3 regions of the Kocuria nitroreducens genome follow, and region 1 is predicted to be linked to each of the others. Evidence: riboswitches for the same ligand, from Rfam matches in the RefSeq annotation. Region 1 holds a riboswitch; each other region holds the start of a gene.
What was found. A riboswitch is a leader RNA that binds a small molecule or an ion and turns the genes downstream of it on or off. The one in region 1 is predicted to bind S-adenosylmethionine.

Region 1 (2,179 bases):
TCATGAGGCGGTCGATGACGGCGGGGTCGTTGCGGGTCATGGCACCAGCCTGGCACGGAACCCGCACCCGCCCCCTGCCCTCTTCCGCGCGGTGGCACCGTGACGGTCACCGCACGGAAGGCGGGAGGGGTCAGGAGAAGAGCGGCAGGAGGTCCGCGTGCGCGCCCAGCTCCGCGCGCTCCTGGGCGGTCAGCTCCGCACGGCCGGTGCCCACGCGGGCGAAGTGCTCGTCGCTCCAGTGCTCGAGCGGTTCCCGCTCCCACAGGTCGGTGAGGATGCGCCGGACCTCGGCGAGCCCGTCCACGGCGGGGCCCGGGGAGCCGTCCAGGTGCTGGATCAGGTCCAGGTGGTGCACCGTGGCCTCCACCGCGAGGGTGCTCAGCAGGTCCTCGACGCGCAGCACGTGCCCTTGGGTGCGGACCGCGCCGCCGCCGCAGTGCTCCGCCGCGTGCACGAGCGCCCGGGCGGTCTCTCGGTGGAGCTCTCGCACCGGATCCCAGTCCAGGACCATGGAAGCGGCCACGCGGGTGCGGCGCCGGTCCTCGGCGGCCCCCGCGGGGTCGCCGTCCCGGTCGGTCCAGTAGGTCGCGGCGTCCCGGTCGGGGCGGGCGGTCGTGGGCGTGTGCAGGGCGACCAGCCCCCGCAGCGCGTCCATCGCGCAGTGGTGGGTGAGGTCCCGGACCGACCACCCCGTGCACCCCGTGGCGGCCCAGGAGTCGTCGTCGCCGAGCCCGTCGAGGACCGCGCCGAACGCCACGCAGGCGTCGCGCACCAGGTCCGCCCGGGCCGGGGTTCTGCGGCTCGTCATGGGTCCATGGTGGGGCACGCAGGGCTCCTGTGCCAGCGATCTGTCACGGCGACCACGGATGCGCCGGATTTGCCAGGGGACGCGCCGAGGACGTTCAATGGGCCCGTAACCATCCGGAGCGGCTGAGAGACCTGGCTCGTCGACGTCGCAGCAACCGGCACGGATCCGTCTGATCCTCCGTGCGAGGTGCTAATGCCAGGACCGATGGAGTTGATCATGAGCACTTCTCTGCGGAGCCCTGTGCCGTCCACCACCTCGAAGCGCGCCTTCTCCGTGGTGTTCGAGCACGTCGGCAAGGCGTTCCCGTCCGGCGGCGAGACGCACCACGTCCTGCGGGACGTCGACGTGACGGCCCTGCCCGGCGAGGTCCTGGCGATCCTCGGACCCTCGGGGTGCGGCAAGTCCACCCTGCTGCGTGCGGCGGCGGGACTCGACACCGCCTCGGCGGGCCGGGTGCTCATCGACGGCACCCCCGTGTCCGGGATCGACCCGCGCTGCGCGGTCGCCTTCCAGGAGCCGCGCCTGCTGCCGTGGCGCTCCGTGCGCGAGAACGTCCGCCTGGGCCTGCCCCGCGGGCTCCCCCGGGGCGAGGGGGACGCCGTCGTCGACGACCTGCTGCGCCTGGTCGGCCTCACCGCGCACGCGGGTCACCGTCCCCGCGCGATCTCCGGCGGCATGGCCCAGCGCGCGTCCCTGGCCCGGGCCCTGGCCCGCAACCCCGGGGTCCTGCTGCTCGACGAGCCCTTCGGCGCGCTCGACGCCCTGACCCGGCTGAAGATGCAGGACCTCCTGCTCACGATCCACGCCGCCCAGCCCACCACCGTCCTGCTCGTCACCCACGACGTCGACGAGGCGCTGCAGCTCGCGGACCGGATCGTGGTCCTGGGCCGGACCGGGCCCACCGCTCCCGCCTCGATCAGCACGATCCTCACCGTCCCCGGGGAGCGTCCCCGGGACCGGGCCTCCGAGGTCCTGGCGGAGCTGCGCGTGCAGCTCCTCGGCCACCTCGGCGTCGACACCCACCACTCCGCGACCCGCTGACGCGGCCCGCTCCGTCTCTCCGCCCCGGGCCGGCCCCGGCGCCCACCCGCGCCGCCCGGCACCGTCCACCTCCTCCGAAAGGCTCCGCCATGCCCCTGCCCCAGCGTTCCGTCCGCACGATCCCCGCGCTCGCCGCCGCCCTGGCCCTGGGCCTGACCGGGTGCATGGCCGGTGAGGGCTCCGGCGAGGCGCCGTCGGAGGCGGCCGGGAACGGCACCGTCCGCGTGGACTGGGCCACCTACAACCCGCTGTCCGTGGTGATCAAGGAGAAGGGCTGGCTCGAGACCGCGTTCGCCGAGGAGGGCATCGAGGTGGAGTGGGTGCAGTCCG
Region 2 (2,179 bases), on a different contig from region 1:
CCCGTTGATCAGACGCACGAGGGTGGACTTGCCCGCTCCGGAGTAGCCGATCACCCCGAAGATCTCGCCGCGGCGGACGTCGAGGCTGACGTCGTCGACCGCCACCACCTCGCGCGCCGCGCGCCCCGCGCCGGTGCGGAAGGTCTTGGAGACGTTGCGGAAGGAGACGAGCACCTCGTCCGGGCGCCCGGGTGCGGACGGCCCGGCGGGGACCGCCGCGCTCACTGCTCCTGGTCCTTCAGCTCCTGCTGGTAGCGCTCGGTCAGCTCCTCGAGCTCCGCCTGCTCCAGCTGCAGCGGCACGGCCGTGTCCTTGGTCTCCGTCATCTCCGCGTCGAGCACGGCCTGCTCGTGGTAGAGGTCGGCGACCTGCTGGAGGGTCTCGTCGTCGGCGAGCTCCTCGGTCGTGGTGAAGAGGTTGACGTAGACGCGGGAGCCCTCGGACTCGGGGTCGTCCTGGGCGAGCGCGGACTGCGGGTCGATGTCCGCCCGCGAGAGGAAGTCGTTGTTGATGACCGAGCCGGCCACCGAGTCGAGCGAGAGCACCGTCTGCTCCGCGGAGACCGGGGTGACCCGCACCGTCGAGGCCTCGGTGTCGACGTCGAGCTCGGTGGGGATGAGGGTGTCGCCGGTCAGCTCGACAAGGCCGGCGGCCTCGAGCACGAGCAGGGCCCGGGACAGGTTCACGGCGTCGTTGGGCACCGCGATCTCGTCGCCCTCCTGGAACTGCTCCACGGAGTCGTACTGGTTGGAGTACAGGCCCAGCGGGTAGATCGAGGTCGAGCCGATCGGGGTGATGGAGCCCCCGGCCGCGTTGTTGTAGTCGGCGAGGAACGGGATGTGCTGGAACCAGGTCATCTCTACGTCGCCGGACTCGGTGGCGGGGTTCGGCTGGTTGTAGTCGGAGAAGTCGACGTACTCGACGGTGATGCCCTGCTCCTCGGCCACCCGCTGGAGGGCGTCGTGCGTCGGGTCGGTGCCCACGACGCCGATGGTGACCTTGTCGTCGGCGAGCACGCCCTCACCGGAGGACTCCCCGGCGGAGCCGCCGCAGGCGGTGAGGGTGAGGCCGAGGGCCGTGGCCAGGGCGAGGGAGGGGAGGCGCTGCGATCGCATGTGGTGCCTTTCCGTGGGTCCGGGGTGTCCGAGGTCTCCACCAGCTCCACCGGGTCCGGCGGCCACGGTCGGGGGCGCGCCGGAGGGCGCGTGCGCGGTCGGACCGTACTTGCCGCCGGCCGTCGATGGCCGGTGCCGGATGGTTCACCTGGGGCACCCCACTACGGGAGAGGGTTGCCGCCCAGCAAGCCAGGGCTTCGTGCTGGGACTCGTCATCCGCCCGACAGACTAGCACGGGCCGCGGGGGGGCGGATCCGGTCCGGTCAGCGGACGAGGACCTCGCGGGCCCGGCGGCGGGCCCAGCGCTCGGCCGCCAGCACGGCCTGGAGCTCCAGCGGGCCGTCGTCCTCGTGCTCGCCCAGCACCGCGTCGACCGTGTCCACGATGGCCGGGAACCGGATCCGGCCGTCGTGGAAGGCGTGCACCGCCTCCTCGTTGGCCGCGTTGAACACGGCGGGGAAGGTCCCGCCCCGCTCCCCCGCGGCCTTGATGAGTTCGACGGCCGGGAACGCCACCGGGTCGAGGGGCTCGAAGGTCCACTCGGTGGCGCGCGTCCAGTCGCACGGCTGCGCGGCCCCGGGCAGCCGGTGGGGCCAGGCCAGACCCAGGGCGATGGGCAGGCGCATGTCCGGGGGTGAGGCCTGGGCGAGGGTGGAGCCGTCCACGAACTGGACCATGGAGTGCACGACCGACTGGGGGTGGACCACCACGTCGATGCGCTCGAGGGGGACGTCGAAGAGCAGGTGCGCCTCGAGCACCTCGAGCGCCTTGTTCACCATGGACGCCGAGTTGGTCGTCACCATCAGACCCATGTCCCACGTGGGGTGGCGCAGCGCGTCCTGCGGCGTGACCGTCTCCAGCTCCGCCCGGGTCCGGCCGCGGAACGGGCCGCCCGAGGCCGTCAGCACGAGCCGGTCGACCTCCTCGGCGGTGCCGCCGCGCAGGGCCTGCGCCAGCGCCGAGTGCTCGGAGTCCACGGGGATCAGGGCATCGGGGTCCCCGGTGCCGGCGGCGGCGGCCTTGACGAGGGCGCCGCCGGCGATCAGCGACTCCTTGTTCGCCAG
Region 3 (2,179 bases), on a different contig from region 1:
GGGTGGTGGACGCGGGCGACGGCGGGGTGCCCCGCCAGGAACTCGGCCACCTCGAGGGCCGAGTCCGTGTGGCGGGCCACGCGCAGGTCGAGGGTCTCGGTGCCCTGCAGGATCTGGCTGGCGTTGAACGGGGACAGCGTGGTGCCGAGGTCGTGCACGTACTTCGCCCGGACCAGGTGCAGGTAGGGGCTGGTCCCGGCGCACTTCTCGACGAGGCTCAGCCCGCCCCAGCGGGCGCGCGCCTGCGTGAACTGCGGCCACTTCCCGGGCCGCGCGGACCAGTCGAAGGTCCCGCCGTCCACGACCGCCCCGGCGAGCGCGTTGCCGTGCCCGCCCAGGAACTTGGTGGCCGAGTGCACCACGATGTCGGCGCCCTTCTCCAGCGGCCGGTACAGGGCCGGGGACGCGAGGGTGTTGTCGACGACGACGGGCACCCCGGAGGCCCGGGCGACGTCGGCGATCCCGGGCAGGTCCGGCAGGGTGGCCAGCGGGTTGCCGATGGACTCGAGCAGGAACGCCCGGGTGTCGGGGCGCACGGCCGCGGCCCACGCCCCCGGGGTGGTCGGGTCCACGAAGGAGACCTCGATGCCGTAGTCCGCGAGGGAGTCGGTGAGCAGGTCCACCGTCCCGCCGTAGAGCTTCTCGGAAGCCACGAGGTGCTTGCCGGTGCCCTGGCCGAGCAGGGCCAGCAGCGCGACGGCCACGGCGGACTGCCCGGAACCGGTCGCCACGGCGCCCGCGCCGCCCTCGAGGTCGCTGATCCGCTGCTCGAGCACGGCCACCGTGGGATTGCCGGTGCGCGTGTAGGTGAAGCCCGCCCGGGTCTGGGCGAACATCTGCCGGGCCGCCTCGTAGTCCGGGAACTCGAACGCCGCGGTCTGGTAGATCGGCACCGTCAGGGTGCGCTGGGTGACCTGGTCGTGGGTGCCGGAGTGGATCTGCCGGGTTGCGAGGTCGTGGTCGGTCACGGGGATGGACATGTCGCTGCTCCTGTGCCTTGCTCTTACCCGCACCGGTCATCCGCACGGGCCCGGTGGGCGCGCCGCGGAAGATGCAGGCCGCTTCCTCATCCGAACCACCCAATGAGCATGGGGTTGGTGCGTGACCCAGTCGGAGCTTGGCGGTCACGTCTCGTGAAGCTGGAACAACACTATGCGCAGAGGTAGTGGGTGTCCTTCCGCGACGCAAGATGACGACCGTGACGGTTCATGACGCCGGCCGTGCGCGGGCCCGTGCCGGAGCCGCGCGTCAGGCCCGGGTGTCGATGTCCTCGAAGATCAGGAACGTCTGGGTGTCCACCACACCGGGCAGCTGCTGGATGTGCTCGAAGATCACCTGCCGCAGGTGCACGGTGTCCACGGCCCGCACGAGGAGCATGACGTCGAAGTTCCCCCCCACCAGGGCGATGTGGTGCACGGCGGGGATCGCCCGGAGCTGGGCGCACAGCTCCCGCCAGGTGTTCTGCTGGAGCTTGAGCGTCACGTAGGCGGAGGACTGCAGGCCCGCCCGCACCGGGTCGATCACGGTGCTGAAGCGCAGGATCACCCCCTCGTCCCGGAGCCGGTTGATCCGGGCGTAGGCGTGGGCGCGGGAGACGTGCACGGCCGCGGCGATCGCGGTCACCGACTGCCTCGCGTCCCGGGAGAGCGCCGCGAGGATCTTCCGGTCGGTCTCGTCCAGCGGCACGGGGGTCGAGGGCACGGCGGGCTCCTTCGGGGCGGGTCGGTCGCAGCCTCCGGAACGCGCCGGACGAATGCGTGTGCTCCACGCCACACTAGAACATTTCGTCCACGTGCCGTGCACTGTTCGTCTCAGTCTTCTGCACTTTCCCGGCCTTGTGGATACGAACCATGCCCCGTTCTCATACTGGGAAGACAGAGTTGCACCGGCCTTCCTGCCTCCCCGGGTCCGCGATCGGACCGGGGACCGACCGAGGGGACATCATGAGCCAGACCGTCGAGACCCCCGAGGACCCCATCCTCCGGGCCTCCCAGACCTTCGGCATCACACCGGAGCAGTACATGCTCCCGGCCCGCGGCGAGATCCGCATGGTCGATCCGAGCGGGCAGCTGCTCGCCCCCGAGGAGCAGGGCACCGGCCCCGGCCACGAGTACCCGCTGCCGGCCAGGGACGTCCTGCTGGAGGCCTACGAGAAGCTGGTGGTCGGGCGGCGGGTCAA

Region 2: it holds a riboswitch for S-adenosylmethionine, as region 1 does, so the genes downstream of both, ACFYE1_RS03600 (MetQ/NlpA family ABC transporter substrate-binding protein) here and ACFYE1_RS15165 (ABC transporter ATP-binding protein) in region 1, are expected to answer to the same signal.
Region 3: it holds a riboswitch for S-adenosylmethionine, as region 1 does, so the genes downstream of both, ACFYE1_RS11260 (O-acetylhomoserine aminocarboxypropyltransferase/cysteine synthase family protein) here and ACFYE1_RS15165 (ABC transporter ATP-binding protein) in region 1, are expected to answer to the same signal.

What each region holds. Positions count from the first base shown of each region.
Region 1 is NZ_JBHZTC010000025.1:5,647-7,825, reverse strand. It holds gene ACFYE1_RS15175 (CoA-binding protein) at 1-40, opposite strand, end outside; gene ACFYE1_RS15170 (maleylpyruvate isomerase N-terminal domain-containing protein) at 131-808, opposite strand; SAM riboswitch class I at 915-1,019, shown strand; gene ACFYE1_RS15165 (ABC transporter ATP-binding protein) at 1,025-1,849, shown strand; gene ACFYE1_RS15160 (aliphatic sulfonate ABC transporter substrate-binding protein) at 1,939-2,179, shown strand, end outside.
Region 2 is NZ_JBHZTC010000004.1:67,059-69,237, forward strand. It holds gene ACFYE1_RS03595 (methionine ABC transporter ATP-binding protein) at 1-225, opposite strand, end outside; gene ACFYE1_RS03600 (MetQ/NlpA family ABC transporter substrate-binding protein) at 222-1,115, opposite strand; SAM riboswitch class IV at 1,216-1,332, opposite strand; gene dxr (1-deoxy-D-xylulose-5-phosphate reductoisomerase) at 1,379-2,179, opposite strand, start outside.
Region 3 is NZ_JBHZTC010000014.1:85,661-87,839, reverse strand. It holds gene ACFYE1_RS11260 (O-acetylhomoserine aminocarboxypropyltransferase/cysteine synthase family protein) at 1-980, opposite strand, end outside; SAM riboswitch class IV at 1,018-1,139, opposite strand; gene ACFYE1_RS11255 (Lrp/AsnC family transcriptional regulator) at 1,249-1,701, opposite strand; gene ACFYE1_RS11250 (thiamine pyrophosphate-dependent enzyme) at 1,944-2,179, shown strand, end outside.